Regions from separate parts of the Amycolatopsis sp. NPDC098790 genome, predicted to be linked through region 1. Evidence: riboswitches for the same ligand, from Rfam matches in the RefSeq annotation. Region 1 holds a riboswitch; the other holds the start of a gene.
The links. A riboswitch is a leader RNA that binds a small molecule or an ion and turns the genes downstream of it on or off. The one in region 1 is predicted to bind S-adenosylhomocysteine.
Positions count from the first base shown of each region.

Region 2: linked by a shared signal. The riboswitch ahead of metH (methionine synthase) and the one ahead of ahcY (adenosylhomocysteinase) in region 1 are both predicted to bind S-adenosylhomocysteine.

Region 1 is NZ_JBIWAI010000002.1:1,222,945-1,238,143, reverse strand. Features, by position in the region: gene ACIQWX_RS19510 (discoidin domain-containing protein) at 1-471, opposite strand, end outside; gene ACIQWX_RS19505 (discoidin domain-containing protein) at 947-3,160, shown strand; gene ACIQWX_RS19500 (FAD-dependent monooxygenase) at 3,062-4,597, opposite strand; gene ACIQWX_RS19495 (MBL fold metallo-hydrolase) at 4,594-5,556, opposite strand; gene ACIQWX_RS19490 (MarR family winged helix-turn-helix transcriptional regulator) at 5,656-6,189, shown strand; gene ribA (GTP cyclohydrolase II) at 6,186-6,791, opposite strand; gene ACIQWX_RS19480 (hypothetical protein) at 7,015-7,341, shown strand; gene ACIQWX_RS19475 (LysE family translocator) at 7,391-8,020, shown strand; gene ACIQWX_RS19470 (cobalamin-independent methionine synthase II family protein) at 8,060-9,118, opposite strand; gene ACIQWX_RS19465 (DUF3040 domain-containing protein) at 9,349-9,612, shown strand; gene ACIQWX_RS19460 (DNA polymerase IV) at 9,629-10,654, shown strand; gene ACIQWX_RS19455 (TetR/AcrR family transcriptional regulator) at 10,651-11,298, opposite strand; gene ACIQWX_RS19450 (diiron oxygenase) at 11,385-12,275, shown strand; gene ACIQWX_RS19445 (hypothetical protein) at 12,333-13,034, shown strand; gene ACIQWX_RS19440 (GNAT family N-acetyltransferase) at 13,031-13,513, shown strand; S-adenosyl-L-homocysteine riboswitch at 13,545-13,621, shown strand; gene ahcY (adenosylhomocysteinase) at 13,698-15,158, shown strand.
Region 2 is NZ_JBIWAI010000002.1:1,318,196-1,333,394, forward strand. Features, by position in the region: gene ACIQWX_RS19875 (cellulase family glycosylhydrolase) at 1-1,084, shown strand, start outside; gene ACIQWX_RS19880 (cellulose binding domain-containing protein) at 1,145-2,611, opposite strand; gene ACIQWX_RS19885 (hypothetical protein) at 2,666-3,853, opposite strand; gene ACIQWX_RS19890 (sugar porter family MFS transporter) at 4,141-5,526, shown strand; gene ACIQWX_RS19895 (GNAT family N-acetyltransferase) at 5,816-7,000, shown strand; gene ACIQWX_RS19900 (TIGR03619 family F420-dependent LLM class oxidoreductase) at 7,008-7,862, opposite strand; S-adenosyl-L-homocysteine riboswitch at 8,069-8,147, shown strand; gene metH (methionine synthase) at 8,162-11,785, shown strand; gene ACIQWX_RS19910 (FAD-dependent monooxygenase) at 11,767-12,918, opposite strand; gene ACIQWX_RS19915 (hypothetical protein) at 13,118-15,001, shown strand; gene ACIQWX_RS19920 (hypothetical protein) at 15,064-15,199, opposite strand, start outside.

The DNA.
Region 1 (15,199 bases):
GCCGTAGACCTGGAACTCCCACAGCGAATAGCCGTACTGGGTCGCCCGCTGGGTGCCGGTGAGCCGGACGTACCGGCCGCTGCCGGTCACGTTCAGCGTCTGCGAGCCGCCGGCCGCGGTGGTGGTCGAGTAGAGGGACGTCCAGGTGGCACCGTCGGTCGAGGCCTGGATCGTGAACGCCTTGGCGTAGGCGGCTTCCCAGTTGAGCACGACCTGGGACAGCTGCTGGGCCGAACCGAGGTCGACCTGGAGGTACTGCGGGTCGCTGAACGCGCTGGACCAGCGGGTACCGGGGTCGCCGTCGACGGCGGCGGACGCCGGGAACGCGGCGGACTCGGTCGAGGACGCCGTCACCGGACGGCCTTGGGAGAGCAGGACGGGCGCGGCCTGCGCCACCGGTGCGGTGAGCAAGGCGGCCAGGGTCAGGGCGAGGACGGCGAGAACGCGGATCCTCGGCGTGCGGCGTTGCATGGGCACCTCCACGGCGAACCGGCGCCGGGACGGCCTTGCCCCGGCGCGGATCGGCTCACGTGGTCCTCGGCGCGGGTGTGGGGCCCGCCGTCGGCACGCTCTTAGTTCAGGATATAAATAAAGAGCCGTAAAATGTCAACTTCCCTGCGCCGGACGGTCGCGGACCACGCCGGACACTGGTCCGGGAGAACGAATCCGCGCCGGAGCCTTGACTCCGCCGAACCCGGCGCTGTTAACTGCGATCTCACCGACGGAACCGGTTCCGTGACCGCCACCGGGACGGCTCCGCCGCGACACACACACACCCTTCGGGCTGACTGGTTCGCGCTCCTCGCACCACCCGGTACCGCTCCTCCGGCTCACGGCGCCGGGCGGGTGCCCGGACGCGGACCCGCCGCACCACCCGAGCCGGCGCGAGCTGTGGGGCTCGCCCGGCCCGTTTCGCACGCCCTCCCCCCGATCAGCAGGCAGGCCGATGAGATCAACGACGTTCTCCCCCGTACACCGCCTCCTCGTCATCGCCACCACCTTCGTCACCGCGGTCACGACCGCGGCGGTGGTCGGCTCCGCGCCCGCCCAGGCCGCCGCGTGCGGCACGGCGAACCTCGCGCAGGGCCACCCCGCGACCGCGTCCTCGACCGAGAACGGCGGGACGCCCGCGTCCGCCGCGGTCGACGGCAACACCGGGACGCGCTGGTCCAGCGCGTTCAGCGACCCGCAGTGGCTGCAGGTCGACCTGGGCTCCGCGCAGCAGCTCTGCGACGTGGCGCTCACCTGGGAAGCCGCGTACGCGAAAGCGTTCTCCGTGCAGCTGTCCTCGGACGCGAACACCTGGACGACCGCGTACTCGACGACCACCGCGGCCGGCGGCACGCAGACCGTGCCCCTCACCGGATCCGCGCGCTACCTGCGCGTCTACGGCACCCAGCGGGCGACCGGCTACGGCTACTCCCTCTGGGAAGTCGCGGTGCACGGCACCGGCGGCGGGACGACCGTCCCGCCGACCGACCCGCGCAACCCGGACCTCGGACCGAACGTGTCGGTGTTCGACCCCTCGACCCCGGCCGCGACGATCCAGAACCGGCTGACGCAGCTCGCGAACCAGCAGCACACCAACCAGTTCGGCAACGAGCGCTACGCCGTGCTGTTCAAGCCGGGCACCTACAACGCCGACGTCAACCTCGGCTTCTACGAGCAGGTGGCGGGCCTCGGGCTCTCCCCTGACGACGTCAACCTCAACGGCCACGTCCGCGTCGAGGCGGACTGGCTGCAGCAGGGCGACAACCCGAACAACAAGGGCAACGCGACGCAGAACTTCTGGCGGTCGGCCGAGAACCTGTCGGTGACACTGCCGGCAGGCCAGGTCGAGCGCTGGGCCGTCGCGCAGGCCGCGCCCTACCGCCGGATGCACCTCAAGGGCAGCCAGATCCAGCTGTGGAACGGCGGGGACGGCTGGGCCAGCGGCGGCCTGATCGCCGACAGCAAGATCGACGGCGTCGCCGTTTCCGGTTCGCAGCAGCAGTTCCTGACCCGCAACAGCGAGCTGGGCGGCTGGCAGGGCGGTGTCTGGAACATGGTGTTCGTCGGCTCGACCGGCACCCCGCCGGCGTCGTTCCCGAACCCGCCGGAGACGGTCGTCGGCCAGACGCCGGTGATCCGCGAGAAGCCGTTCCTCTACGTCGACGGCTCGGGCAGCTACAACGTGTTCGTCCCGGCGCTGCGGCAGAACTCCCAGGGCACCAGCTGGGGCCACGGTGCCCCGGCCGGGCAGTCGATCTCGCTCAGCGAGTTCTACGTCGCGCACCCGTCCGACTCGGCCGCGACGATCAACGCGGCGCTGGCGGCGGGCAAGAACCTGCTCGTGACGCCGGGTGTCTACCACCTCGACCAGGCGCTGAACGTCACGCGCCCGGACACGGTGGTGCTCGGGCTCGGCCTGGCGACGCTGATGCCCACCAACGGCACCGCGGCGATCACGACGTCCGATGTGGACGGCGTGAAGATCGCCGGGCTGCTGATCGACGCGGGCCCGGTGAACTCGCCGGTGCTCGTGCAGGTCGGCCAGCCGGGGTCGAACGCCAACCACGCGGCCGACCCGACGTCACTGCACGACGTGTTCTTCCGGATCGGCGGCGCGGCCGTCGGCAAGGCCACGCAGACGCTGGTGGTCAACTCGAACAACGTCATCGGCGACCACATGTGGCTGTGGCGCGGCGACCACTCGAACGGCGTCGGCTGGAACGTCAACACCGCGGCCAACGGCCTGGTCGTCAACGGCGCCAACGTGACGATGTACGGCCTGTTCGTCGAGCACTACCAGCAGTACGAGGTGCTCTGGAACGGCAACGGCGGGCGGACGTACTTCTTCCAGAACGAGATGCCGTACGACCCGCCGGACCAAGCGTCCTGGTCCAGCGGCGGCGGCCGGCAGGGCTGGGCGGCGTACAAGGTGGCCGACTCGGTGACCAGCCACGAAGGGTGGGGCCTGGGCAGCTACTGCTTCTTCCAGACCAACCCGTCCATTGTGGCCGGCCATTCGTTCGAGGTGCCGAACAACGCCGGCGTCCGGTTCCACAACCTCGTTTCGGTGTCACTCGGTGGCGTCGGCACGATCGCGCACGTCATCAACGACACGGGTGACGCCGCGAACACCGGGCACCAGGTGAGCCCGCTGGTCGCCTACCCGTAACACCTCGGCGACGTACGCGTCCGGGCGGACCAGCCAGGCTTCGCCCGGACGCGCACCCAAAGCTCCGCCCACCGGGATCTGCACCGACCGCACGCCCTCCGCCCGCACGCCCGGCGTCGTCAAGAAGAGGAACCCCCGCCGCGCCAGGTCCCGCAACCGTCCACTCGCGACGGTGACGTCGGGGAGCAGCACGCCCGGTCCCGGCGGCGGCACGGCCCCACGCGGTGGCCGTCCGGCGAACGGCCGCAGCGGATCGGGTGTGGTCAACGGCGAATCCACGTACCAGAACGGTTCCGCCAGCCGGCCCGAGTCGACCTGCTCGCAGGCGGCCGGGTCGTGCGCCGCGCGCGTCAGGACGTCGAGCCGGCGCCGGTGCTGCTCGTCGTCCTGGGGCACCAGGAAGTCCATCGTGGCCGTGGTGACGGCCGCGTTCTCCACCGCCGCCGCGTGCCGCTCGGTGTGGTAGCTCTCCAGCAGCTCCTCGCCGGCGTCGCCGCGCAGGACGGCGGCCAGCTTCCAAGCCGCGTTCTCCGCGTCGGCGACGCCGGAGTTGAGGCCGCGCGCCCCGAACGGCGCGACGAGGTGCGCGCAGTCCCCGGCCAGCAGCACCCGGCCGACGCGCATCCGCGGGACCAGCCGCGTGTGGAAGCGGTACACCGACCGCCAGAGCACTTCGTACGGCACCGAACCGATGATCGCCCGGATCCGCGCCTCCATCGCCCCGCCGGACTCCTCGGCCGCGAGGTCGTAGTCCTCGGGCACCTGCCAGTCGATGCGGAACCGCGAGCCCGGGCACGGGTGGATGAGCACCTGGCGACCGGGGTTCCACGGCGGGTCGAAGTAGAACCGCCGCTCGGCCGCCCAGCCCGGGAGGTCGGCGCGGATGTCGCAGATCAGGAACAGGTCCCGGAAGGACACGCCGTCGAGGTGCTGCCCGAGCGCCCGCCGCACGGTGTCGCCGCGCGCACCCGCGCAGGCGATCGCGTAGTCGGCCTCGATCCGGCGCGGCCCGTCCGCCGTGTCGCACTCGACGACCACCCGGCCGGGCTGGGTCAGGCCGCGGACGCGGTGGCCGCGGCGGACGTCGATCAGCGGCTGCCGCTCGATCAGCTCGTCCAGGACCTCCTCGACACGGGCCTGCGACAAGTTGACGAACGGCGGCAGCGCCGACCCGCCGCCGGGCAGTTCCAAGGAGAACAGTTCGGTTTCGTGGTGGAACGTCCGCGCCGTCGTCCAGGTGAGGCCCTCCTCGGCGAGGCAGCCCGCGCCGAGCGACGCCCAGACGTCCAAAGTGTCCCGTTGCTGGCAGATGGCCTTGGATCCCACGGGATCGCGCACCTCGTGCTCGTCGACGAGCACCACCGGTACACCCCAGCGCGCCAGCAGCAGCGCGGCCGTCTGGCCGACCGGGCCGCTGCCCAGGACGGCGACCGTCATCCTTGGAGCTGGTCCCAGACTTCACGGTCGCGTTCGGCCGTCCACACCACCGGCCGCTCGATGCCGCCCAGCTCGTCCCACAACCGGGAGACGTCGAAGGGCAGGCAGTGCTCGAAGATGGGCCAGTGGCCGTACTGGCCGTTCAGCGCGGCGTGCGTGCGCTCGAAGGCTTCCTTGAGCGTGCCGCCGGCGTCGCGGACCGCGCCGACCTCGCGGATCATCGTGTCCAGGAAGTGCCGGGTCTGCGCGATGGCGGCGTCGACGGCTTCGCGGCCGCGGCTCACCCCGCCGCGGCCGCCGATCAGCGACTCGGCACCGAACGCGGCCACCCGGTCCAAAGTGGACGACGCCCACTCGCGGTGGAACGCGTCGCCGGTGTAGAGCGCGGCTTCGGCTTCGACGAGGTCGCCGGCGTAGAGGATCTGCTGCCGCGGCAGCCACGCGACGATGTCGCCTTCGGTGTGGCCGCGGCCGCAGTACTGCAGGACGAGGTCGCCGCGGTCGCCGCCGAGGTCGATGGTGAGCCGGTCGGAGAAGGTCAGCGTCGGCCAGGTCAAGCCGGGTACGGAGTCCGCGCCCTTGGCCAGCCGCGGCATCCGGCCGAACTCGCTCTCCCAGTCCTCCTTGCCGCGCTCGGCGACGAGGGCCCGGGTGTTCTCGTGCGCGACGATCACGTCCGCGTCGAACGCCGACGCGCCCAGCACGCGCACCGCGTGGTAGTGGCTCAGGATCAGGTAGCGCACGGGTTTGTCGGTGTGCTCGCGGAGTTTCGCGAGCCACTCGGCCGCCGCGACCGGCGTGGCCAGCGCTTCGAAGCAGACGAGGAAGTCCTCGCCCTCGATGGCGCCGATGTTGGGGTCGCCCTCGGCGGTCAGCGCGTACACGCCGTCGTCGAGGACTTCGAGGGTCTGCGCTTTCTCCGCCAGGTCGGCCGAAGAGGCGAACGCTTTCTTCGTCACGGCGAGCGCTCCTTCTGATCGTCAAAGGTTTGACTATCTCGCCGGTCACAGTAACCCGCCGAGGCGGCGCGCGGAACCCCTTCGCCTAATCTGGGCCGCATGACCGACCGACCGGCCGAAGACCTCGACTACCTTTCGTTCGTCGACTACGCGATCGGGAAGACGAAGGCGGAGCTGCCGGACACCGACCCGGTCGCGATGCGCCTGGGCCTGACGCTGCACCGGCTGGCGGGCGCGCTGGTCTACGACTGGGAGTCGACGGTGCACCGCCCGCGCGGCCTGAGCTGGGGCGGGTTCCGGGTGCTGTTCGTGCTGTGGCTGGCCGGCCCGCTGGAGTCCCGCCACGCGGCGCGCCTGGCCGGGATGAGCCGCGCGGCGGTGTCGGCGCTGGTCAAGACCCTGGAGCGGGACGGGCTCGTGACGCGCACCCAGGTTCCTCGCGACCGGCGAGCCGTCCAGCTCGCGCTGACGGAGGCCGGGCACGAGACGGTGACCGACGCGTACCAGGCGCACAACACGCGCGAGCGGGCCTGGGCGGCGTCGCTGACGGCGTCGGAGCAGACGGTCCTCATCGGACTGCTGGAGAAGCTCACCACGAGCCCGGCGGCCGCGGCGGCCCAGCGGCTGTCCTAGCTGGCGAGGCCGGGCAGGGTGTGCCCGGTCTGCTCGGCCTTCGCGCGCAGGTAGCGGACGTTGTTGTCGGTGGCGAAGACCCCGGTGGGAACGCGCTCGCGCACAGCGATCCCGGCGGCTTCCAGCTGCGCGGCCTTGTCCGGGTTGTTCGACAGCAGGTTCACTTCGGCGACCCCGAGCGCTTCGAGCATCTGCGCGGCAACGGTGTAGTCGCGGGCGTCTTCGGGCAGGCCGAGCGCGGCGTTGGCGGCGTAGGTGTCGAGGCCGTCGTCCTGCAGGGCGTAGGCGTCGAGCTTGTTGTAGAGGCCGATCCCCCGGCCTTCCTGGCGCAGGTAGAGCAGGTAGCCCCCGGCGGCGGAGATCCGTTCGACGGCCTCGGCCAGCTGAGGCCCGCAATCGCAGCGCGCGGACCCGAAGACGTCCCCGGTGAGGCATTCGGAGTGCGGCCGCACGAGCGGCACGTCCCCGGGGGTACCGAGGACGAGGGCGAGGTGCTCACCACCGTCGGCGAGGTTCCGGAAGGTGACGGCTTCGGCGTCGACCTCGATGCCGCCGTGCAGCCGCAGCGGGATCCGCACCCGCGTCCGCACCTCAGCCGTCATGCTCTCTCCCCTGGGATCGCCCATTCGGCCGACCCTACCCAAGGTGCACATCGGACACCCCCGGTCGGGTCGCACATCACTTGATCGAACACGGACGGCTCGCGGGTTCTTCCCGGTTGGGGAACCTTTCGGTGTCTCGACGGTCACCCCCGTAACAGCGAAGGCCGCCTCATCGTCTCCTCGCGCAAGTACCGGTTTCAGCCAGGAGAACGCGCAGCTGCTGATGGCGATGTCGACCGGCGCGCTGTGCCCGCAGTTCAACGACCGGGTCACGTACGACGCCGTCGGCTGGGGTCCCGGCGTGGCCACCCCCTCCGCTCCCGCCACCAGCGTGGGCGAAGGCACCTACAAGGTCGGCGAAGACATGGAACCCGGCAGCTACAAAGCGGACTGCGCGGGTCACGGTTACTGGGCCCGGCTTCGCGACGACTCCGGGAACGACATCATCGCCGACGACCTCAAGGCCCACGGTGGTCCGATGCGGTTCACCGCCAAGAAGGGCGAGTACGTCGAAAACTCCGGCGACTGCACCTTCACCAAGGTGAAGTGAGCCTCTCCAGGCGCGAAAACCGCTGGCGCCAGGGTCCTATTCTCGACCCATGATCCCCGGTGCCACCGCCGCCTCGTTCCTGCTGGTCGTGATCCTCGGGGCGATGTCGCCCGGGCCGGACTTCGTCGTCGTCACGCGGTCGTCCCTCGCCGGTGGGCGGCGGGCTGGGATCGCCGCCGGGGCCGGGGTCTCGCTCGGGGTCTTCGCCTGGGTCGTCGCCATCGCCTTCGGCGTGGCCGCCGTGCTGACCGCCTCCGCCGTCGCCTTCATGGTCGTCAAGCTCGCCGGGGCCGCTTACCTCGTCTTCCTCGGGGTCAAGGCCTGGCTCGCCGTGCGGCGCGGGGAGTACCGGGACCTCGGCGAGAACACCGCCAAAGCCCTCAACGCCGGTGCCGCGTTCCGGCAGGGCCTGTTCACCAACCTGCTCAACCCCAAGGTCGCCGTCTACTTCCTCGCGCTGCTCCCCCAGTTCCTCCCCGCGAACGGCTCCACCGCGCAGACCCTCGAGCTGGCCGCCATCGCCACCGCCGGCACCGTCGCCTGGTTCGCCGCCCTCGCGCTCGTCGTCGGCGCGCTCAAGCGGTTCTTCGCCGACGGGCGCGTCCGGCGGGGCCTCGATGCCGTGCTCGGCAGCGTGCTCGTCGCGCTCGGGCTCAAGGTCGCCGCCGAGACGGCCTGAGCGTGCCGGAACGGGGCCCGCCGGAACGGGCCCCGGCCGTCACAGCTGGCCGGCCGCCAGCGAAGTCCCCTCGACCCGCGCCTGGATCTTGGCGAACGCGATGTCGCGTGACGTCGAGGTGTCGTCGGCGAACGGCGAGAACCCGCAGTCGTCGCAGGTGCCCAGCCGGTCGGCGGGCAGGTACTTCGCCGCCGTCAGCACGCGGTCGCGGACCTCCTCCGGCGTCTCCACCCGCGGGTCGATCGGGTCGATCACGCCGACGAACACCCGCTGCTCACCCCCGAGGTGGTCGGCGATCACCTGCAGCGCGCGCTCCGGCTCGCCCTCGCTCGCGAGCTGGACGTAGAAGTTGCCGGCCTTGAGCGAGAGCAACGCCGGCAGCAGGCCCGCGTAGTCGACGTCGAGGCTGTGCACCGAATCCTGGTCGCCGCCGGGACAGGTGTGGACGCCGATCTTCGCGCGCTCCTCCGCCGTGAAGCGGTCCAGCACGGCGTTGTTCAAGTCGACGAACTGCCGCAGCAGCCCGCCGGACGGGTCGAGCTTCAGCGACAGCCGCCCCTCGGTGAAGTCGATCTGGACGCTGTGCGCGCCCGCGTCGAGGCTGCGCCGGATGTCGGCTTCGGCCTCGTCGACGAGGTCCGCGAGGAACTGCTCCTGCGAGTACCCCGCGATGCCGTCGGCCGGGTAGATCAGGGAGAGCGCCGAAGCGGCGATCACGGCCTGCTTGACGGGCTTGCCGGTCAGGGCCTTCGCCCGCGTCAGGTAAGCGTCCGCGTGCGTCGCGTAGCGGAACGGGCCCGCGGTCAGCCGCGGCAGCTGCCGGGTGTGGCCGTCGGCGAACGGGATGACGACACCGTCCGGTGCCAGCGCGGTCAGCCCCGCCAGCGGGTAGGTCGCGAAGCTCGGCTTGCCCTGTTCGCCGTCGGAGACGACCGGTGAGCCGGTCTCTTCGAACCGGGTGATCGTGTCGGCCAGCGCCCGGCTCTCCAGCTCGGCGAGCGCGGCGGCGTCGATCCGTCCGGCCGCGAAGGCGCCGAGCCCCTCGATCAGGTAGTCGGGACGCGGGATGCTGCCGATCGGTTCGGTGGGCAGGGTCATGAGTCCTCCGGCTTCTTGAAGGTCCGGACCGGCCACAACCCGGCGCGAAGCCGGCCTGGCCGGCCTCGTGCCAGGCGAACGTAACGCGTTCCCGGCCGGTCACGGAGCGCGGATCACCCGGTCGGAGCAGCAAAAAGCACGAATTGAGAAGGCGATTGGCGGTTCGCCGGGGGGACCATGGGGTATTCGCTCTGGCGATACGGCGGGTTCGGCGCCGAAGGAGTACCCCGATGCTCAGTCACCACGATCGCACCGAGCTCGAAAAGATCGAGCGCACCCTCGAGCTCAGCGACCCCGACCTGGCCTCCGCCCTGCGCGAAGGCCGGCGCCCGAAGTCGCGCGCGCTCCGCAGCGCCCTCCTGATCGCCGTCGACGTCGTCGCCGTGACCCTGCTGGTGCTCGGGCTCGTCCTGCCCGACCCCGGCGTGACGCTCTGCGGGATCATCGCCCTGACCGCCACCGTCTGGACCCACGTGGCGCGCCACCGCCTCTGAGGCAACACTGGGCGACGTGAAGTGGGTCCTGCACGTCGACCTCGACCAGTTCATCGCCGCGGTCGAGATCGCGCGCCACCCCGAGCTGCGCGGGAAGCCCGTCATCGTCGGCGGCAACGGCGACCCCGCCGAACGCGCGGTCGTCGCGACGGCGTCGTACGAGGCCCGCGAGTTCGGGATCCAGTCCGGCATGCCGCTGCGGATCGCGGCCAAGCGCTGCCCGGACGCCGTCTTCCTGCCCAGCGACCCGCCGGCCTACCTCGAGGTCTCCGAACACGTCTTCGCCACCGTTCGGGAGTTCCCCGTCGTGGTGGAGGTGCTGGGCTGGGACGAGGCGTTCGTCGGCGCCGAGACCGACGACCCGGAGGCGCTGGCGGCGTCGATCAAGGACGCCGTCGCGCGCGAGACCGGGCTGTCGTGCGCGGTCGGGATCGGGGACAACAAGCTGCGCGCCAAGCTCGCCACCGGGTTCGGCAAGCCGGGCGGGATCTTCCGGCTCACCCAGGCGAACTGGTGGGAGATCATGGCCGCGCGCCCGACCGACGCGCTGTGGGGCATCGGCGGCAAGACCTCGAAGAAGCTCGCCGAGCTGGGCATCACCACGGTCCTCGACCTGGCCGGCGCCGACCCGGCGGAGCTGGCGGCGCGGTTCGGCCCGAAGACCGGCCCGTGGCTGCGCCTGCTCGGCGGCGGGATCAGCGACGCCGAGGTAAGCGCGACGCCGTGGGTGGCCCGGTCCCGCAGCCGCGAGACGACGTTCCAGCGCGACCTCACCGACCCGGTGGAGATGGCGGCGGAGGTCTCGGCGCTGGCGAAGCGCGTGTCGCAGGACGTCCTGGACGAAGGACGGCCGGCGGCGCGGGTCGCGGTGAAGGTCCGGTTCGTGCCGTTCCTGACCCACACGCACAGCATCACGCTGCCGGAGCCGACCTCGGACGCTGCGGAGATCGACCGCGCGGCCCAGGAGGTGCTGGGGATGTTCGAGCTGACCCGCGCGGTGCGGCTGCTGGGCGTGCGGGCGGAGTTCCCGCGCGAGGATTAGAGCCCGTCCGGCAGCGGCAAGGGCCGGTCCGGGTCCAGTTCGACGCCCACCGCCCGCAGCGTGTGGTCGAGCATCGCCCAGATCGTGCCGCTCAGCTGGGCCGTCAGTTGCTCCAGCGTCAGCGCCCCCGGGTGGTCGAGCCAGCGGGTCGTCGCCGACTCGACGTAGCCGACCAGGCCGAACGCGATCGTGTCCGCCGGGGCCGGGTCGCGGCCGAACGCCGTCAGGTAGCCGGCGAACAGGCCGCTCAGGTGGCGGGCGATCGTGCCGCGGACGTCCGTCGGCCCCGGGGCCGCGCGGGCCAGGTAACGGTGCAGGTGGACGTGCTCGGTCAGCCAGCGCAGGTGCGTCGCGATCACCGTCGAGATCATCTCGTTCGGCGAGCCCGACGGGTGCCACAGCGGCTCGAGCTCGGCCGTGACCAGCTCGGCCGCGCGCTGGGCGATGGCCCGCTGGAGGTCGGCCGCGTCGGCGAAGTGCTTGTACAGCCTGGTTCGGGCGACGCCGGCGCGCTCGGCGATCTGCTCGGTCGAGACGTCCGGGCCGTGCTCCGCGATCGCCGCCAGTGCCGCGTCGACGAACTCCGCGCGCCGCCGTTCCTGCTGGCCCGCCCAGCGCGTCGCCCGTCCGTCGGCCTTGGTCACCCGGGAAGCCTACTCAAGCCCGGCGAGCCGGTGTACGCTCCCAAGTAGCTAGTACAGCGTGTACCCCCTACTTTTCGGAGGTCGCCATGGGCGTCGAGGCCCAGGACCGGGACGTCACCGCGGCGAGGCTGCTGAAAAGCTCCGCGAAGAACTCCTACGACCCGTACGTCGACATCGACTGGGCCGCACCGCTCGCCGAAGGCAAGGCGTACATGCCGCTCGAGCGCGTCTCCCTCTACGGCACCGAGCTGTGGGCGAAGCTGACGCCGGAGCAGCGGATCGAGCTGTCCAAGCACGAGATCGCCAGCATCATGAGCGTCGGGCTGTGGTTCGAGATCGTCCTCATGCAGCTGCTCGCCCGGTACGTCTTCGACCTCGACGCGCGCACCGAGCACGCGCAGTACGCGATGACCGAGATCGGCGACGAGACCCGGCACTCGGTGATGTTCGCCCGCACCGCCGACCGGCTCGGCGTTCCGCGCTACGGCGTGCCCAAGGTCGTGCACCGCGCCGCGAAGGTGTTCGGCGCGACCGCCGCCGGGCCGTCGATGTTCGCCAGCGTGCTGGTCGCCGAGGAGACCACCGACCGGCTGCAGCGCTCGATGATGGACGACGACGGCATCCAGCCGCTGATCCGCTCGGTCAACCGCATCCACGTCGTCGAGGAGGCCCGGCACGTCCGGTTCGCCAAGGAAGAGGTGCTGCGCGAGACGCCGAAGCTGACGAAGGCGGCGCTTCAGCGGCACCGGGTGCGGACGGCACTGGTCGCGTTCGGCGTCATCGACAGCATGGTCGACCCGCGGATCTACCGCAGCGTCGGGATCGACCCGCGCGAAGGCCGGGCCGCGGCGCTCGCCAACCCCCACTTCCACGAGACGCGGCGGTGGATGGCCGAGAAGATCGTGCCGTTCCTGCGCGAGGCGGGACTGATCGGCGGCCGGTCGGAGGCCATTTGGCGGCGGGCACATCTCGTCTGAGGCACCGGCGGCGAAAAGGGTCTTCCCGGACAACCCGGTCTACGCCACGATTCCCTCGTGACCGAGGGCTTCTCGCAGGAATTCCCGATGCCGCCCGCGCCCGGGCAGCCGACGACCGCGGTGCCCCGGCGCCGCCCGCTGCTCGCCCGGCCGGTGGCCGTCGGCCTGATCGGCGTGCTCGTGGGCGCGTTCCTCGTCGGCGTGCCGTGGTTGACGCTGAGCCTCTTCGGCGACGCGCCGGGCGGCCGCCCGCTCGAGGCGCCGGGCACGCTCGGCGGGTACGAGTCCACCCAGGTCGCGGTCGGGAAGCTCGGGAGCGCCGGCACCGCGGGGAAGGCGCAGATCGAGCGCGCCGACAAGACCGACCGCGAGAACGCCGCGCGGGTCTCGGAGGCCTACGACGGCGCGCCCGCCGCCTCCCGGTCCTACAGCGACGCCCGGCTGACGAACGGCTTCCAGCTGACGGCCGTCCGCGCACCGTCGCCCGAGCTGTTCGCGCCCTACGAAGACGCGACCGCGCTCGGCCTCGCGGCGCCGTCGACCGAGCTCGTCCGGGTCGGCGCCGTGCAGTGCCTGCGGCACAACGACCCCACCCCGCTCGGCCGCGAGCCCGATCCCGACAGCTCCTTCGTCACGGCCTGCCAGCGCTCCGGCCCGGCCCTCACCGTCCTCCTGCGGATCACCGCCCGGGAGGACACGCCGACCGCGGAGCGGCTGGCCGCGGCCGTCGAAGAGGCGTGGACCACACTGGGCCGGTGACCACCCTCCGGACGGCACGGGCCGACGACGAAGCCGCGCTGGCGAAGCTCGACGAGCGCACCTGGACGACGGCGGTGTCCCCCGCTCCCCCGCCGCCGCCCGGCACGCCGTTCTTCGACGAGGACTGCCGGCCCGAAGACGTCCTCGTCGCCGAGCACGACGGCGCGGTCGCCGGCTACGTCCGGCTCAACGTGGGCTTCGGCATCCCCGCCCACGCCCACGTGCGGGTGATCGGCGGGCTCGCCGTCGCCCCGGACCGGTGCCGGCTCGGCATCGCGCGGCAGCTCGTCGACGCCGCCGTGGCCGAGGCTCGCCGGCGCGGCGCGCGCAAGGTGACGCTGCGCGTACTGGGTCACAACACCGCCGCCCGCCGGGTCTACGAGTCCTGCGGGTTCGTCGTGGAAGGCGTGCTGCGGGCCGAATTCCGCGTCGACGGCCACGACGTCGACGACGTTCTCATGGCCTGCTCGCTCGCTTGACAGCCTCCCGGCGGCTTTGCCATCCTGGTCACGGGCCGAGAGGCGCTGCGACGGAACCCTTTCCGCCACGCTCGGCCCGCACCACGACTCCAAGGGCGCCTCCCGCGAGGGAGGTGCCTTTCTTGTTGTCACACCACGGTTCCTCCCGAGCGTTTCGCAAACGGACTCCGGAGTGCACCGAAGCATGAGTGACAAGCTGCAAACCCGCAACGGCCTCGACTTCGCCGTCGCCGACCTCTCCCTCGCCGACGCCGGCCGCACCCAGCTGCGGCTCGCCGAGCACGAAATGCCCGGCCTGATGGCGATCCGCCGCGAGTACGCCGCCGCGCAGCCGCTGAAGGGCGCCCGCGTCGCCGGGTCGCTGCACATGACCGTCCAGACCGCCGTGCTCATCGAGACGCTGGTCGCGCTCGGCGCCGAGGTGCGCTGGGTGTCCTGCAACATCTTCTCCACCCAGGACGAGGCCGCCGCGGCGGTCGTCGTCGGCCCGGAAGGCACCGTCGAGGCCCCGGCGGGCACCTCGGTGTTCGCGTGGAAGGGCGAGACGCTCGAAGAGTACTGGTGGTGCACCGACCGGCTCTTCGCCTTCCCCGGCGGCCAGGCCCCCAACATGATCCTCGACGACGGCGGCGACGCCACCCTGCTCGTCCACAAGGGAGCCGAGTTCGAAGCGGCGGGCGCGGTCCCGCAACCGTCCGAAGAGGACTCCGAGGAGTACCGGATCGTCCTGGAGACGCTGCGCGCGAGCCTCGCGGCCGACGGCGACCGGTTCACCCGGATGGCCAAGGAGATCCGCGGCGTCACCGAGGAGACGACCAACGGCGTCAAGCGGCTCTACAAGCTCGCCAAGGACGGCGAGCTGCTCTTCCCCGCGATGAACGTCAACGACTCCGTCACGAAGTCCAAGTTCGACAACAAGTACGGCATCCGGCACTCCCTTGTGGACGGCCTGAACCGCGCCACGGACGTGATGATCGGCGGCAAGCGCGTGGTCGTCTGCGGCTACGGCGACGTCGGCAAGGGCGCGGTCGAGGCGCTGCGCGGCCAGGGCGCCCGGGTCGCGGTCACCGAGATCGACCCGATCTGCGCGCTGCAGGCGGCGATGGACGGGCTCGACGTCGTCGAGCTCGACGACGTAGTCGGGACGGCCGACATCTTCATCACCACCACCGGCAACTTCGGGATCATCTCGGCCGACCAGATGAGCCGGATGAAGCACAACGCGATCGTCGCGAACGTCGGGCACTTCGACAACGAGATCGACATGGCCGGCCTGGCGAAGCTGCCCGGGATCGCGAAGAAGGAGATCAAGCCGCAGGTGCACGAGTGGACGTTCGCGGACGGCCACGCGCTCATCGTGCTCTCCGAGGGCCGCCTGATGAACCTCGGCAACGCGACCGGCCACCCGTCGTTCGTGATGTCGAACTCGTTCACCAACCAGGCCATCGCGCAGATCGAGCTGTTCGCCAAGCCCGGCGAGTACGCCACCGACGTCCACCGGCTGCCCAAGCACCTCGACGAGAAGGTGGCCCGGCTGCACCTCGACGCGCTCGGTGTGAAACTCACCAAGCTCACGAAAGCCCAGGCCGAGTACATCGGCGTCGACGTCGAAGGCCCGTACAAGCTCGATCACTACCGGTACTGATCCAGGATTGCTCCATTCGACGCAGTTTGGTTCATCGGGAA
Region 2 (15,199 bases), 95 kb from region 1:
CGGCGGCACCCCGCCGCCGACGACCCCGACCACGCTGCCGACCACCACCACGCCGACGCCTCCGCCGGGTGGTGCGCCGCAGCTGCACGTCTCCGGCAACCGGCTGGCCGACGCCGCGGGCACCGCCGTGACGCTGCGCGGGGTCAACCGCTCCGGCGGCGAGTTCGCGTGCGTGCAGGGCAACGGCCTCTTCGACGGCCCGATGGACGCGGCTTCGGTGGCCGCCATCAAGAACTGGCACGTCAACGTCGTGCGGGTGCCCTTCAACGAGGACTGCTGGCTGGGACTGTCCAACGTGGACCCGCGCTACGCCGGCGCCACGTACCGCGCGGCGATCAAGTCCTATGTGGACCTGCTGCACCAGAACGGCCTGGTCGCGATCCTCGACCTGCACTGGACCCACGGCGTCTACACGGGCGGTTCCTCGGCGTGCAGCGACGTTAACGCCACCTGCCAGAAGCCGATGACCGACGCGGAGCACTCGGTCGACCTGTGGACGTCGGTCGCGAACACCTTCAAGGGGGACAACGCGACGATCCTCGACCTGTTCAACGAGCCCTACCTCGACCGCGCGGTTTCCGGCTCGGCCCAGGCGTGGACGTGCTGGCGTGACGGCGGTTCGGCGTGCCCCGGCATCGGCTACCCGGTGGCCGGCATGCAGACGCTGGTGAACGCGGTGCGCGCGACCGGCGCGACGAACGTGGTCATGCTCGGCGGCCTCGCCTACTCCAACGACCTCACCGGCTGGCTGCAGTACAAGCCGGCCGACCCGGCGGGGAACCTGGTGGCGTCCTGGCACTCGTACAACTTCAACACGTGCAGCTCGTCGTCCTGCTGGGACAGCCAGCTCGCCCCGGTCGCGGCGGCCGTCCCGTTCGTGGCGGGCGAGATCGGGGAGAACGACTGCGCGAGCGGGTACGTGACCGGCCTGATGGACTGGCTCGACCGGCACCAGGCGTCGTACCTCGGCTGGACGTGGAACACGTGGCCGTGCACGTCCGGCCCGGCGCTGATCACGTCGTACGACGGCACGCCGACGGCGTTCGGCGCGGGCATCCGCGCCCACTTCCTCGCCGCCGGCTGACGGGACCGGCGGTGGGGGCGGGGCGGCGGATCCCTCCGCCGCCCCGTTCCCGTTCCGCCGTCAGGACGTGGTGCAGGCCCTGCCGTTGAGGCTGATCGCGGCGGGCTTCCCGTTGGTGCTGCCGGACGTCCCGGTGAAGCCGAACTCGGCGCTGCCGCCCGCCGGGATCGTCTTGTTCCACCCCGCGTCCACCGCGGACACCGCCGCGCCGGTCTGCGTCACCTGCGCGTTCCACGCCTGCGTCACGTGCTGGCCGTCGGCGAAGGACCAGGTGACCGTCCAGCCGGACACCGGCGCGGTCCCGGTGTTCCCGATCTTCACCCCGGCCTGGAAACCGCCCTGCCACTGGTTCGTGACGGTGTAGGCCGCGGTGCACGACGACGACGGCACCGGGGTCGTCGTGGTCGTCGTGGTCGTCGGGGGAGACGACGTGGTGGTGGTCGTGGGCGGCGGCTGGTCACCGCCGGACTCGCCGATGATCACGCCGCGCCCGTTCGTGCCCACGTACACCCGGCCGTACACCCGCGGATCGCCGCTCAGCGCCGCCCCGATGTTGCCGTACTGGTGCTTGTCGTCGTTGATCCGCGTCCACGACGCGCCCGCGTCGTCCGACCGGAAGATCCCGCGCACCCCGCCGATCTTCGCGATGGTGTATAACGCCGGATACGGCCGGCCGGAGGCGGCCTTGCCGAACCCGATGTTGTCGGCCTCGGCGACCCCGGTCAATTTCGTGAAGGACGCTCCGGAGTCGGTGGAGTGCCAGAGACCGTACGCCGAGCCGGATCCACCGGCCAGCCAGACGTCGCCGGCCACGCCGGGGAGCGCCTTGAAGTGCGCCGAGCCGCTGGGCAGCCCGGTGGCCGCGGTCGCGGTGAACGTCGCGCCGCCGTCGGTGCTGACGTAGAACTTCCCCGCGGCGAACCCGTAGAACCGCTTCGGGTCCACGCGGTCGGCCTCGACCACCGCGCCGGCGGGGATGCCCGCCGACGTCGTCCACGACGAGCCGAAGCCCACCGAGTAGCTGACTCCGGTGCCTTCCGGGCTCCACACGAACCGGCTGCCGTCGGCGGCCGCGGCCACCGTCCCGCCGCTCGCGCCGCCGCCCGGTTCGGCGCCCTGGAACCAGTTCTTGCCGCCGTCGGTGGAGAAGGCGACGCGGTTGTCGTTCGGCCGGGCGCTGCGGTCGAGTGTCCCGACGCGCACGATCGTCGCCGGCGTCAGCTCGGCGTAGTCCAGACTGGTGGTCGTCGTGAACACCGGCGAGGTGAACATCGTCGACGGCACGGCGTCGAGGCTGTCGTGCCGGAACCCGCCGATGTCGCCCAGCCCGGAGATCAGCGGCGCGCCCGACGGCGGGCTGACCAGGTCCAGCACGGCGGTCTCCTCGAGGCCGCCGACGACCGGCTTGAGCGTGATCTTGCCGCCGCTGTCCCACTTCGTGAGGTCGTTCGTGCCGTAGATGGTCGCGCCGGTCCCGTAGAGCAGGTGGTTCGAGTCGAACGGGTCGATCTCCACCGATTCGGTCATCCAGCCGAGCTTCGGCGACGGCACCGGGGGAGCGGGCTGGGTGCCGAAGGTCAGTCACGGCACCGAAGAGATGTCCTGGGTGTACCGCAGCGTCCGGTCGGGGTAGCTCGAGAAGTCCCAGATCCGGGTCCACGTGGCGCCGCCGTCGGTGCTGCGGAAGAAGATGACGTCCGGCCACCACGACACCTGCGTCGCGACCATCAGCGTGTTCGGGTGCTGCCGGTCGATCGTCAGCCCGCTGTAGCCGAAGTAGTCGTCCGCGCTGTCGGACGGGATCGGGCTGATCCGCGTCCACGCACCGGTCTTCGTCGCGTACTTCCAGACGTCGCCCTTCGCGCCGTCGTAGGGCCCGCCGGTGTCGCTGGTCGCGAGGTAGAGGTAACCGCCGGCGCTGTCGAGGACGCCCTTGTGCGCCAGGAAACCCGTGGGCTGGCCGGCCAGCCGCGCCCACGTCGTGCCGCCGTCGGTGCTGCGGTAGACGGTGTTCGCCTTGTCCGCGACGCCGACGTAGATGGTCTGCGTGGTGTTCCCGCGGGTGCCGGTCGACGGGTCGAACGTCACCCAGGTGACGCCCTCATTGTCGCTGGAGTAGCCCGTCGGGTCGCTCGGGTCCGGTGCGTAGTTGCCCGGGTTGGGGAAGGCCGTCACCTTCGCCCACGTGACGCCGGAGTCCGTGCTGCGCCAGAGCCCGTTGCCGCTGGGCGCGCCGAGGTAGAGGACGCTGTCGCGGTTCGGGTCGATCGCGAGCCGCTCGCCCATGCCGCGGCCGGGCATGTTGCCGCCGAGCTTGAACGGCAGCGCCGAGGACTGCCAGGTGGCACCGCGGTCGGTCGAGCGCAGGATCGCGCCGTTGTTGGGGTCCCAGCTGTTGGTGTACATGCCGGCCGCGGCGTAGACGCGGTTCGGGTCGACCGGGTCGGTGGCCAGGCTGACCACGCCGTTGTGGCCCCAGTCGGTCCAGCCCACCGAGTCCAGCAGCGGGAGCCAGCGCCCGGTGGCGGGGTTCCAGCGGTACGCGCCGCCGATGTCGGTGCGGGCGTAGGCGAGGCCCGGTTCCGCCTGGTTGAAGACGATGCCGGGGACGAACCCGCCGCCGCCGATCTCCGCGTTGCGCCACGTGTAGGGCGCGGGGGCGGCCGGGGAAGCCGGCGCACCGACGGTGACCGCGACGGCGACGGGGACGACGAGGGCGAGCGCACTCGCCAGTAGCCGTCTCGATGAACGGGAAAGCGTGCTGCGCACGTCTGCCTCCACAGGTTGTCTCGACAAGTCTGGGAGCGCTTCCAGGTGGACCGTAAACCAGGGTTCGGACCAGGTCAAACGCTTCGACGATTTCACCGGAGTGGTCTGTCTACAGTGGATTCGGCGGGCCGGGGGAAAGGGGTGTGTTGTGCGATAAGCGGTGTCACATATGTGAACGCCGATCAGGTTTCTGAATCGTTATCAACGACTGTCTTGCCCGGCTTTTTCCGGCGTGTGAGTGTGGTGGCCGCTGGCTGGACTGGACCTACGAAAGAGGCGACCCGGCAATGACGCAGACAGCCCCGGCGCGGCACATCAGCCGAACCACCTTGTACTTCTTCGGCGCGCTCGGCGGCATCCTCTTCGGTTACGACCTCGGCGTGATTTCCGGGGTGCTCCCGTTCATCGGGAAACTGTGGGCACTGACCAGCTGGGACAAGGGCGTGATCACCGCCAGCCTGTCGGTCGGTGCGATCGTCGGCGCGCTGTTCTCCAGCCGCACCAACGAAGCGCTCGGCCGCCGCCGCACGATCATGGTCGCCGCGGCGATCGTCATCGTCGGCACCCTCGCCGCGACGTTCTCGCCGACGTTCGCGCTGCTGGTGATCTCGCGGCTGATCATCGGCCTCGGCATCGGCCTTTCGTCGTCGACGGTGCCGACGTACCTGTCCGAACTGGCGCCGGCGCGGCTGCGCGGCGCGATGGGCGCGCTGAACCAGATCTTCATCGTGCTCGGCATCCTGATCGCGTTCCTGGTCAGCTACTGGCTCGGCCCGGTGTCGGCCTGGCGGTGGATGTTCGCCGGCGCGATCGTGCCCGCCGTGATCCTGCTCGTCGGGCTGGTGTTCCTGCCCGAAACCCCGCGCTGGCTGGTGAAGAACGGCCGCGAGGAGGAAGCCCGGCGGGTCCTGGCGAGCGCGCACGGCAACACCGTCAACCTCGACGAAGAGATCGCCACCATCAACGAGGTCATCCGGCTGGACACCGAGGAGAAGCCGCGGCTGCGCGACCTGTTCTCCGGCTTCGTCCGCCCGATGCTCGTGGTGGCCCTGCTGCTCGCGATCGGCCAGCAGTTCAGCGGCGTCAACGCGATCAACGCGTACTTCCCGACGATGCTGATCGGCCTCGGGTTCGCGACGCAGGCCGCGCTGCTGTCCGGGGTCCTGCTGGGCGTCACGAAGTTCCTGTTCACCGCGTGGGTCGTGTTCGTGGTGGACCGCTGGGGCCGCAAGCCGCTGCTGCTCATCGGCAACGTCATCATGGTGCTCACGCTGGTGGCGGCCGGGCTCGTCGTGCTGAACGTCCACGACACCGGCACCCGCGGCATCCTGATGCTGGTGATGATGGTGCTCTACCTGGTGGGCTACGAGCTCGGCTGGGGCGCGGTCGTCTGGGTGATGATGTCCGAGGTGTTCCCGCTGAAGTTCCGCGCGGCGGGCATGGGCGTCAGCAGCGTCGTCCTCTGGGCCGCGACGGGCATCGTGAGCGCGGTGTTCCCGATCATCTCCGACCCGAAGTCGCTCGGCATCGGCGGTTCGATGTTCCTGTTCGCCGGCATCAACGTGGTGCTGTTCGTGCTCACCAAGTGGCTGGTGCCGGAGACCAAGGGGCGCTCGCTGGAGCAGATCGAGCTCGACCTCCGGGCGCGGCAGGGGGTCGCGGCGAAGAGCTGACCCGGGGGTCCGGCCAACACAGAGGCGAGGGCCAGTCGAGAACCCGAGCACCATCGAAACCCGGGCCTCCCGCAACCCCGATCCGAAGCCAGAACACGGCCGGCAGCGCCGGGTCAAGGCATCTTTCCCGCCTTGACGCGGTGTTGCCGGCCGTAGTCACAATGAAGGCTTCGGGGTTGCGGAGAAACGTTGTGGAGAAACTCGGCACGCCGAGGCGGGGGCCGAGGCCTTCGCTTCAGGGACCGTTATTCGGTTGCCCAGTGGCGATCCGGCCCTGCACTGTGCCCCGATGGAGATCCGTTCCACGACCGAGCACGACCGCGACGCCTTCGTCGACACGCTTTTCGCCGCCTTCGGGCGCTTCCCACCCGAAGGCGACCGGGTCTGGTCGGCACTGGAGATGGACCGGGCGCTGTTCGCGGTGGTGGACGGCCGGCCCGTCGGCACCGCGGCCGTCTATTCCTTCGAGCTGACGTTGCCCGGGAACGTCCCCGTGCCCGCCGGCGGGCTGACCGCGGTCGGCGTCCTGCCGTCGCACCGGCGGCGAGGCGTGCTCACCGCGATGATGCGCCACCAGCTCGCCGACGCGCGGGCGCGCGGGGAGTTCCTCGCGGTGCTCCTCGCGAGTGAGGCGGTGATCTACCGCCGGTTCGGCTACGGGCCGGCGACGACCACGCACCGGCTGACGGTGGACCGGCACCGAGCCGCTCCGCGGAGCACCGCCGTCGCGGCGGAAGGCTCGATCGAGGTGCTGCGCCGCGCCGAGTGCGGCGACCTCCTGGAGGACGCCTACGACCGCTACCGCCGAACTCAGCCGGGTGCGTTGTCCCGGCCGCGTCACTGGTGGGCCCGCGGCGCGGGGCAGCCGCCGGTGTCCGCGGCCCCGCGTTACGTCGCCGTGCACCGGGACTCCGGCGGCAGGGCCGACGGGTACGCGACCTACCTGCTCGACTCCGGCACGCTGACGGTCGACGAGACGATCGCGGCGGACGACGCCGTCACCACCGCGCTCACCCGGTTCCTCCTCGACCACGACCTGGTCACCCGCGTCGTGCTCAAGAAGTGCCCGCCGGAGCACCCGCTGCGCTGGCAGCTCGCGGACTTCCGCGCGGCCGAGGTGAGCGACGAGACGGACTGGCTGTGGGTGCGGCTGCTGGACGTCCCGCGGGCGTTGACGGCGCGCGGTTGGTCCACCGACGGCGAGCTCGTCCTCGACGTCGAGGACTCGTTCCTGGGGGAGCGGGGCCGCTACCTTCTCACGGTCCGGGACGGCAAGGCCGAGTGCTACCCGACCGGCCGGGCGCCGGACCTCTCCCTGGACGCGACCGACCTCGGTTCGGTGTACCTCGGCGGCGTGGCACCGAGCACGCTGGTGCGGGGCGGGCAGATCCACGCCCACCACCCGGACGCGGCCGCGCTCGCCGACGCGCTGTTCCGCGCCGAGCGCCCACCGCACTGCCTGCACTGGTTCTGAGGCGGCCCTAGAGGGTGACGGCGAGCCCGAGCTTCCCGGCCAGCCGGCCGATCCACGCTTCGACTTCCTCCGGCGAACGGTCCGGCAAGCCGAAGATCGTCTCGGTGACGCCGAGGGAATCCAGGTGCGCCAACCGGTCCGGGTCCGGGCGTTCCCCGAGCGCGCAGATCCGCGGTGCGCCAGTCCGGCCTTCAGCGGACCAGATCTCCTTGAGCAGAGCCACGTGCCCGTCCAGGTCGGAGTCCGCCGGGGTGGTGATCCACCCGTCCGCGTGGCGGGCGATCCAGCGGAACGTCTTCTCCGTCGGGCCCGCGCCCAGCAGCACCGGGATGTGGGCCTGGACCGGCTTCGGCCACGCCCAACTCGGTCCGAACGAGACGAACTCCCCGGCGTAGGAAGCCTCTTCCTCCGTCCACAGTGCACTCATCGCTTCGAGGTACTCGCGCAGGGCCGTCCGGCGGCGGTTGCCGGGAACGCCGTGGTCGGTCAGCTCGTCGACGTTCCAGCCGAAGCCGGTCCCGAGTGTGACCCGGCCGCCCGAGAGGTGGTCGAGGCTCGCGATCGTCTTGGCGAGGGTGATCGGGTCGCTCTCCACCGGCAGGGCCACCGCGGTGGACAGCCGGATCCGCGACGTCACCGCGGCCGCCGTCGCCAGCGCGACCCAGGGGTCGAGCGTGCGGCTGTAGCGGTCGTCGGGCAGGGACGCGTCGCCCGTGCGCGGGTGCGGCGACTCGCGCTTCACCGGGATGTGCGTGTGCTCGGGCACGTAGAAGGTGGCGAACCCCGCGGCCTCCGCGGCGCGCGCCGCCGAAGCCGGGGTGATGCCGCGGTCGCTGGTGAACAGCACGATTCCGTAGTCCACGCGAGGAGCGTATTAGAACGTGTTTCAGTTTTCAAGGAGGGCAGTCGATGAGGTGAGGACCGCCGCCGGAGCGAGGAGGATCCGTGGTGGAGGTGCAGGGTGCACGCAGTGTTCCATTGTGGACGGTCACGGCCGGTGTCCCAGATCGTGGACGCCCGGCCGGGGCGGGATGGCCAGCCGGGTGCCGGGTCCACTATCCTGGTTCGCGGGTCGAGAGGCGCTGCAACGGACCACGGGGTCCGCCACGCTCGGCCCGCTCCACCGGACCAAGGGCGCCTCCCCGACGAGGGAGGGCGCTGATGAGTCAAGATCCCACCAGCCGGCTGCGTGAGCTGCTGGACAGCCGCGTGGCGGTCCTCGACGGTGCCTGGGGCACCATGCTGCAGGGGGCCGGGCTCACCCCGGCCGACTACCGCGGCGACCGCTTCGGCGAGCACACCCACGACGTCACCGGCGACCCCGACCTGCTGAACCTCACCCGCCCGGACGTCATCCTCGATGTCCACCGCCAGTACCTCGCGGCCGGTGCGGACATCACCACGACGAACACCTTCACCGCGACCAGCATCGGCCAGGCCGACTACGGCCTGCAGGCCTACGTCCACGAGATGAACGTCCGCGGCGCGCAGCTGGCCCGCCAGGCGGCCGACGAGGCAGGCGGCAAGTTCGTGGCCGGGTCGATCGGGCCGCTGAACGTCACCCTGAGCCTGTCGCCCAAGGTCGACGACCCGGCGTACCGCGCGGTCACGTTCGAGCAGGTCAAGGCGGCCTACGCGGAGCAGATCGCCGGGCTCGCCGAGGGCGGCGTCGACCTGCTGCTGATCGAGACGATCTTCGACACGCTCAACTGCAAGGCCGCGATCGCCGCCGCCCGCGAGGTCGCGCCGGACCTGCCGCTGTGGATCTCGGTCACCATCGTCGACCTGAGCGGCCGGACGCTCTCCGGGCAGACCGTCGAGGCGTTCTGGAGCTCGGTCGAGCACGCGAAACCGCTGGTCGTCGGCGTGAACTGCTCGCTGGGCGCCGAGGAGATGCGGCCGCACGTCGAGGAGCTCGCCCGGATCGCCGACGCCTACGTCGCCTGCCACCCGAACGCCGGGCTGCCGAACGCGTTCGGCGGGTACGACCAGACGCCCGAGGAGACCGCCGGGCTGATCGGCGGGTTCGCCCGCGACGGCCTGGTCAACCTGGTCGGCGGCTGCTGCGGCACGACCCCGGAGCACATCGCGAAGATCGCCGCCGCGGCGAAGGACGTCGGCCCGCGGGAGGTGCCGGCGCCGCGCACGCACACCCGCTTCAGCGGCCTCGAGCCGTTCGGCATCGGCGCCGACACCGGGTTCGTGATGATCGGCGAGCGCACCAACGTCACCGGCTCGAAGCGGTTCCGCCGGCTCATCGAGTCCGGCGACCACCAGGCCGCCGTCGACGTCGCGCTGGAGCAGGTCCGCGGCGGCGCGAACCTGCTGGACGTCAACATGGACGCCGACCTGCTCGATTCCGAGGAGGCGATGACGACCTTCCTCAACCTCATCGCCACCGAGCCCGAGGTCGCCCGGATCCCGGTGATGGTCGACAGCTCCAAGTGGACCGTGCTCGAAGCCGGCCTGCGCTGCCTGCAGGGCAAGGGCGTGGTCAACTCGATCAGCCTCAAGGAGGGCGAGGAGCCCTTCCTCGCCCAGGCCCGCACGATCCGCAACTACGGCGCCGGCGTCGTCGTGATGGCCTTCGACGAGACGGGCCAGGCCGACACCGCGGACCGCAAGGTCGACATCTGCGGCCGGGCCTACGACCTGCTCACGCAGAAGGCCGGCTTCGCGGGCGAAGACATCATCTTCGACCCGAACGTGCTCGCCGTCGCCACCGGCATCGCCGAGCACAACGGCTACGCGAAGGCGTTCATCGACGCGCTGCCCCGGATCAAGGAACGCTGTCCCGGCGTCCACATCTCCGGCGGCATCTCGAACCTGTCGTTCTCCTTCCGCGGCAACGACGTCGTCCGCGAGGCGATGCACTCGGCGTTCCTGTTCCACGCCATGCAGGTCGGCCTGGACATGGGCATCGTGAACGCGGGCCAGCTCGCTGTCTACGAGGACATCCCGAAGGAGCTCCTCGAGCTGGTCGAGGACGTGCTGTTCGACCGCCGCGAGGACGCCACCGACCGGCTGGTGAGCTTCGCCGAGAACGTGAAGGGCAGCGGCACCAAGCGCGTCGTGGACCTCTCGTGGCGCGAAGGCACGGTCGGCGAGCGGCTGTCCCACGCGCTGGTGCACGGGATCGTCGACTACATCGAGGACGACACCGAAGAGGCGCGGCAGCAGATGGCGCGGCCCCTCGACGTCATCGAGGGCCCGCTGATGGACGGTATGAAGGTCGTCGGCGACCTGTTCGGCTCCGGCAAGATGTTCCTGCCGCAGGTCGTGAAGAGCGCCCGCGTGATGAAGCGGTCCGTCGCCTACCTCGAGCCGTTCATGGAGGAGGAGAAGGAGAAGGCGCGCCAGGAGGGCAGGCTCGCGTCGAACGGCGGCCAGGGCAAGATCGTGCTGGCCACGGTGAAGGGCGACGTCCACGACATCGGCAAGAACATCGTCGGGGTCGTCCTGGGCTGCAACAACTACGAGGTGATCGACCTCGGCGTGATGGTGCCGGCCGGCAAGATCCTCGACACCGCGGTCACCGAAGGCGCCGACGCGGTCGGGCTGTCCGGGCTGATCACGCCGTCGCTGGACGAGATGGTCGCCGTCGCCACCGAGATGCAGCGGCGCGGCCTGAAGCTGCCGCTGCTGATCGGCGGCGCCACGACGTCCCGCCAGCACACCGCGGTCAAGATCGCGCCCGCCTACGACAACGCGACGGTCCACGTGCTGGACGCCTCCCGCGTCGTCGGCGTCGTGTCGGACCTGCTCGACCCGGACCGCTCGATCGCGCTCGCCGAGAAGAACCGGGCCGACCAGGAGGTGCTGCGCGAGCAGCACGCGAGCAAGCAGCGCCGTCCGATGCTCACGCTCGAGCAGGCGCGGCTCAACCGCGAGCAGGTCGTGTTCGCGGACCTGCCGACGCCGCTGTTCACCGGCACCCGCGTCGTCGAGCCGTCGATCACCGAGCTGCGCGAGATGATCGACTGGCAGTTCCTGTTCCTGGCCTGGCAGCTCAAGGGCAAGTACCCGGCGATCCTGGAGCAGCCGGTCGCCCGCGAGCTGTTCGACGACGCCAACACGCTGCTCGACCAGATCATCGCCACCGGCAGCTTCACCGCGAAGGGCGCGTACGCGTTCTGGCCGGCGCACAGCGAGGGCGACGACATCCTGCTCGACGGCGAGTTCGCGCACGTCGGGTTCCCGATGCTGCGCCAGCAGACGTCGAAGCCGGAGGACCGCGCCAACCGCTGCCTCGCCGACTACATCGCCCCCGAAGGCGACCACCTCGGCGGGTTCGCCGTCGCGATCCACGGCGCCGAGACACTGGCGGCGAAGTACGAAGCCCAGCAGGACGACTACCGCGCGATCATGGTCAAGGCGCTGGCCGACCGGCTCGCCGAGGCCTTCGCCGAGCACATCCACCTGCGGGCCCGCCGCGACTGGTTCGAGCCGGACGCCGAGCCGGTGCTGGCCGACCTGCACGCCGAGCGCTTCCGCGGCATCCGCCCGGCGCTGGGCTACCCGGCCAGCCCGGACCACAGCCAGAAGCGCGAGCTGTTCGAACTGCTCGAAGCCGACCGGCTGGGCATGGACCTGACCGAGTCGTTCGCGATGACGCCGGCGGCGAGCGTGTCCGGGCTGATCTTCGCGCACCCGGACTCGCGGTACTTCACCGTCGGCAGGCTCGGGCTCGACCAGATCGAGGACTACGCGCGCCGCAAGGGCGTCGAGGTCGCCGAGGTCGAGCAGTGGCTGCGGCCGAACCTGGCCTACGAGCCCGAGGCGTAGTCCTTCAGCTCGATGTCCGTGGCGAACTTGTCGGTCGCCTTGAGCATCAGGCCGAGCAGGAAGCGGGACTTGAACGTCCAGTCCCGCAGCTTGATCCGCAGTGGTGACGGCGGCGCGAGGAACGGGCCCGCGCTGCCGCGCTGCGACACCTTCGCGTACGTCCGGAGCTGTTCTTCGTAGCGGGCGAAGGCGACGCGGTGGTCGCCGTCCGCGGCCAGGAGCTCGCCGGCGAGCACGTACGCGCCGACGATCGCGAGGCCGGTGCCGAAGCCGCCGAGGGTGTTGCCGTAGGCGGCGTCGCCGAGCAGGACGACCCGGCCGCGCGAGTAGTGGTCGATCGTGACGCGGGCGAGCGAGTCCAGGTAGAACTCGCGGGCGTCGGGAAGCTTCGCGATCAGTTCGGGCACCCGCCAGCCCGCGTCGCGGTAGGCCTCGGCGACCAGCTTCCGCTGGGTGCCGGTGTCGCCGCGGTCGTAGTCCAGTTCGGGCGAGGCGAAGACGAAGAACGCCGACGCCTTCGGCCCGCCGACCGCGGCCATCCGGCCCGGCTCGTTGTACATCACGGCCTCGCCGCCGCCGACCTGCTCGCCCAGCTCGGCCAGGGCGTAGTAGTGGCCCAGGAAGTTGACGTAGTCGCGTTCCGGGCCGAAGGCCAGCCGCCGGACGTTCGAGTGGATGCCGTCGGCGCCGACGACGAGGTCGAACCGGCGCGGCCCAGCGTTGGCGAAGGTGACGTCGACGCCGTCGGGCGTCTCGGTCAGCGCCGTGACGGTGTCGCCGAAGAGGTACTCGCAGTCCGCGTGCTCGTACAGGATGTCGGCGAGGTCGCCGCGGCGGATCTCGATGTCGCCACCGGTGAACTCGCCCGGGATCACGGCCTGGGAGCGGCCGTCGGCGTCGATGATGGTCTGGTCGGTACCGCCGGTTTGGCGGGCCAGGACGTCGTCGAGGATGCCCATGCGCTCCAGGACGGTCCGGTGGGTGGCGCCCTTGAAGTCGACGGCCTGGCCGCCGGGGCGCACCGAAGGGGCGCGTTCGACGACGGTGACTTCGCAGCCGTAGCGGGTCAGCCAGAGGGCGAGTGCGGGGCCGGCGATGCTCGCGCCGGAGATCAGGACAGTCAGCTTTTTCATGCCGCAGAGCTTCGCGAGAACGGCTTACCGGTCCCTGGCGAAGCGCTGACGGCGGCCGTCAGCGACTGTCGCGAGTGGACCGCGCGCGGACCGTGACGGCGGAAAATACCCGGCCGCGACCAGGGCTTTCCCGGCGGTTTTCGCACGTTGACCCCCGCCGGTCGCGCGGGCACCATTTCCCGGGGGAGAGGGGGCGGCGATGCTGGACAGCGAAACGCGACCGGCGGCCACCGCGCTCGGCGAGCTGCTGCGCAACGGGGAGCGCGCACTCGAGGCCGACGGCGACCTGCGCGCCGGCCGGGAGTGGTTCGACCGGGCGTACCGGGCCGCGGAGGCCGAGTGCGACGGGACCGGGATGGCGCGGGCGGCGCTGGGCTTGGCCGGGCTGTGGGTGCACGAACACCGGAGCGCGCCCGCGGCCGCGTTGCTGCAGGCGCGGCTGCGCAGTGCGGCGACCGCGGTCGACCCGGGGTCGTCGCTGGCCCTGCGGCTCAAGGCGCGGCTCGCGGGCGAAGCCGACTACGTGGCGGGGGAGAGCAACGAGATCCTCGCCGTGCTCGAAGAAGCCAAGCGCGCGGGCGACCCGGTCGCCTGGGCCGAGGCCGCGAGCCTGGCCCACCACTGCCTGCTCGGGCCCGACCACGGCGGCCAGCGCCGCGCGCTCGCCCACGAGCTGATCACCGAGGGCTTCCGCACCGATCGCCGCAGCGACCTGCTGATGGGCCTGCTCTGGCGCACGGTCGACCTCTTCCTCGACGGCGACCCGCACGCCCAGCGCGGGCTCGCCGACCTGCGCGGCCTGCTGGCCGAACGCGACCACCTCGCGGTCGGGTTCGTGCTCGACGCGATCGACGTCATGCTCAGCATCCGCGCCGGCCGCTTCGAGGAGGCGGAAAACCGCGCGGCGGCCTGCGCGCTGCGGGGTGAGCAGGCCGGCGACGCCGACGCGATCGGCTGGTACACCGCGCAGGTCGGCGCGGTCCGCTTCTACCAGGGCCGCGTCGCCGAGCTGCTGCCGGTGCTGCGGGAGACGGTGCATTCGCCGACGCTCAGCGCCGTCGACAACGCGCTGATCGCCGGGCTGGCCGTCGCCGCCGCGGCGGCCGGGGACGAGCGCGAGGCTGCCGGAGCGCTGGCCCGGCTGCGCGGGCGGGACCTGGCGCTGCTGCCGCGGTCGAGCAGCTGGCTCGTGTCGATGTACGGGATCGTCGAGTCCGCCTGCCTGGTTTCGGACGTCGAATCGGCGTTGGCCGCGTACGCGCTGCTGAAGCCCTTCGCGCGGCTGCCGATGACGGCCAGCCTCGGCGTCGCCTGCTTCGGCTCGGTGCAGCACGCGCTGGGCGTGGCGATGCTGACCGCGGGCGAGACCGGGCGCGCCGCCGAGCACTTCCGCGCGGCGGTGCGCGACAACCTCGCGCTGGCGCACTGGCCGGCCGCGGCGTTGTCGCGCGCCCGGCTCGCGCAGGCGCTGGGACCGGCGTCGGCGGAAGGGGCGCGGGAGCAGGCCGCGGCGACGCGGGAGGCGGAGCAGCTCGGGATGGTGCTGCCCGCGTTTGCGCCCCGCGTCGCGGACCGCAGGGTCACCTGCCGTCGCGAGGGCAGTCACTGGGTCTTCACCCTGGACGGCCGGTCGGCCTCGGTCGAGCACAGCGTCGGCATGGGCTACCTCGCGACGCTGCTGGACAACCCGGGCCACGAGCTGACCGCCGTCGAGCTGGCGCACGGAGTGGTGGCCGAGGCGACGTCCGCGCAGCCGGTGCTCGACCAGGAGGCGACCGCGCACTACCGGCGCTGGCTCGCCAACCTCGAGGCCGAGCTCGACGAGCACGAAGCCAACCACGACACCGGCCGGGCGGAACAGGTCCGCACCGAACGCGACTGGCTGCTGGGCGAGCTGTCGGCGGCCGCGGGACTGGCGGGCCGCGTCCGCGAGTTCGCGGGCGCGGAGGAGAAGGCCCGGATCGCGGTGGGCAAGGCGATCCGCCGCGCGCTGACGCGGATCGCCGCGGCGGATGCGGTGATCGGCGACGTCCTGCGCGACGGCGTCCGCACCGGCACCCGCTGCTCCTACCACCCCGGCTGAAACGACATGAACGACTCTTTCATGTCGCCAGACGACATGAAAGAGTCGTTCATGTCGGTGGGCTACTCGACGGCGCCGGCCACCACGGTCTGGTACCAGGCGTCGTACGGGTGGTTGGTCGCCGGGTAGTTCGCCAGCGGCGTCGTCGCGTCGCTCGCGGAGTCGAAGTCCCAGCCGCGGACCAGCTTGCCCGACTGC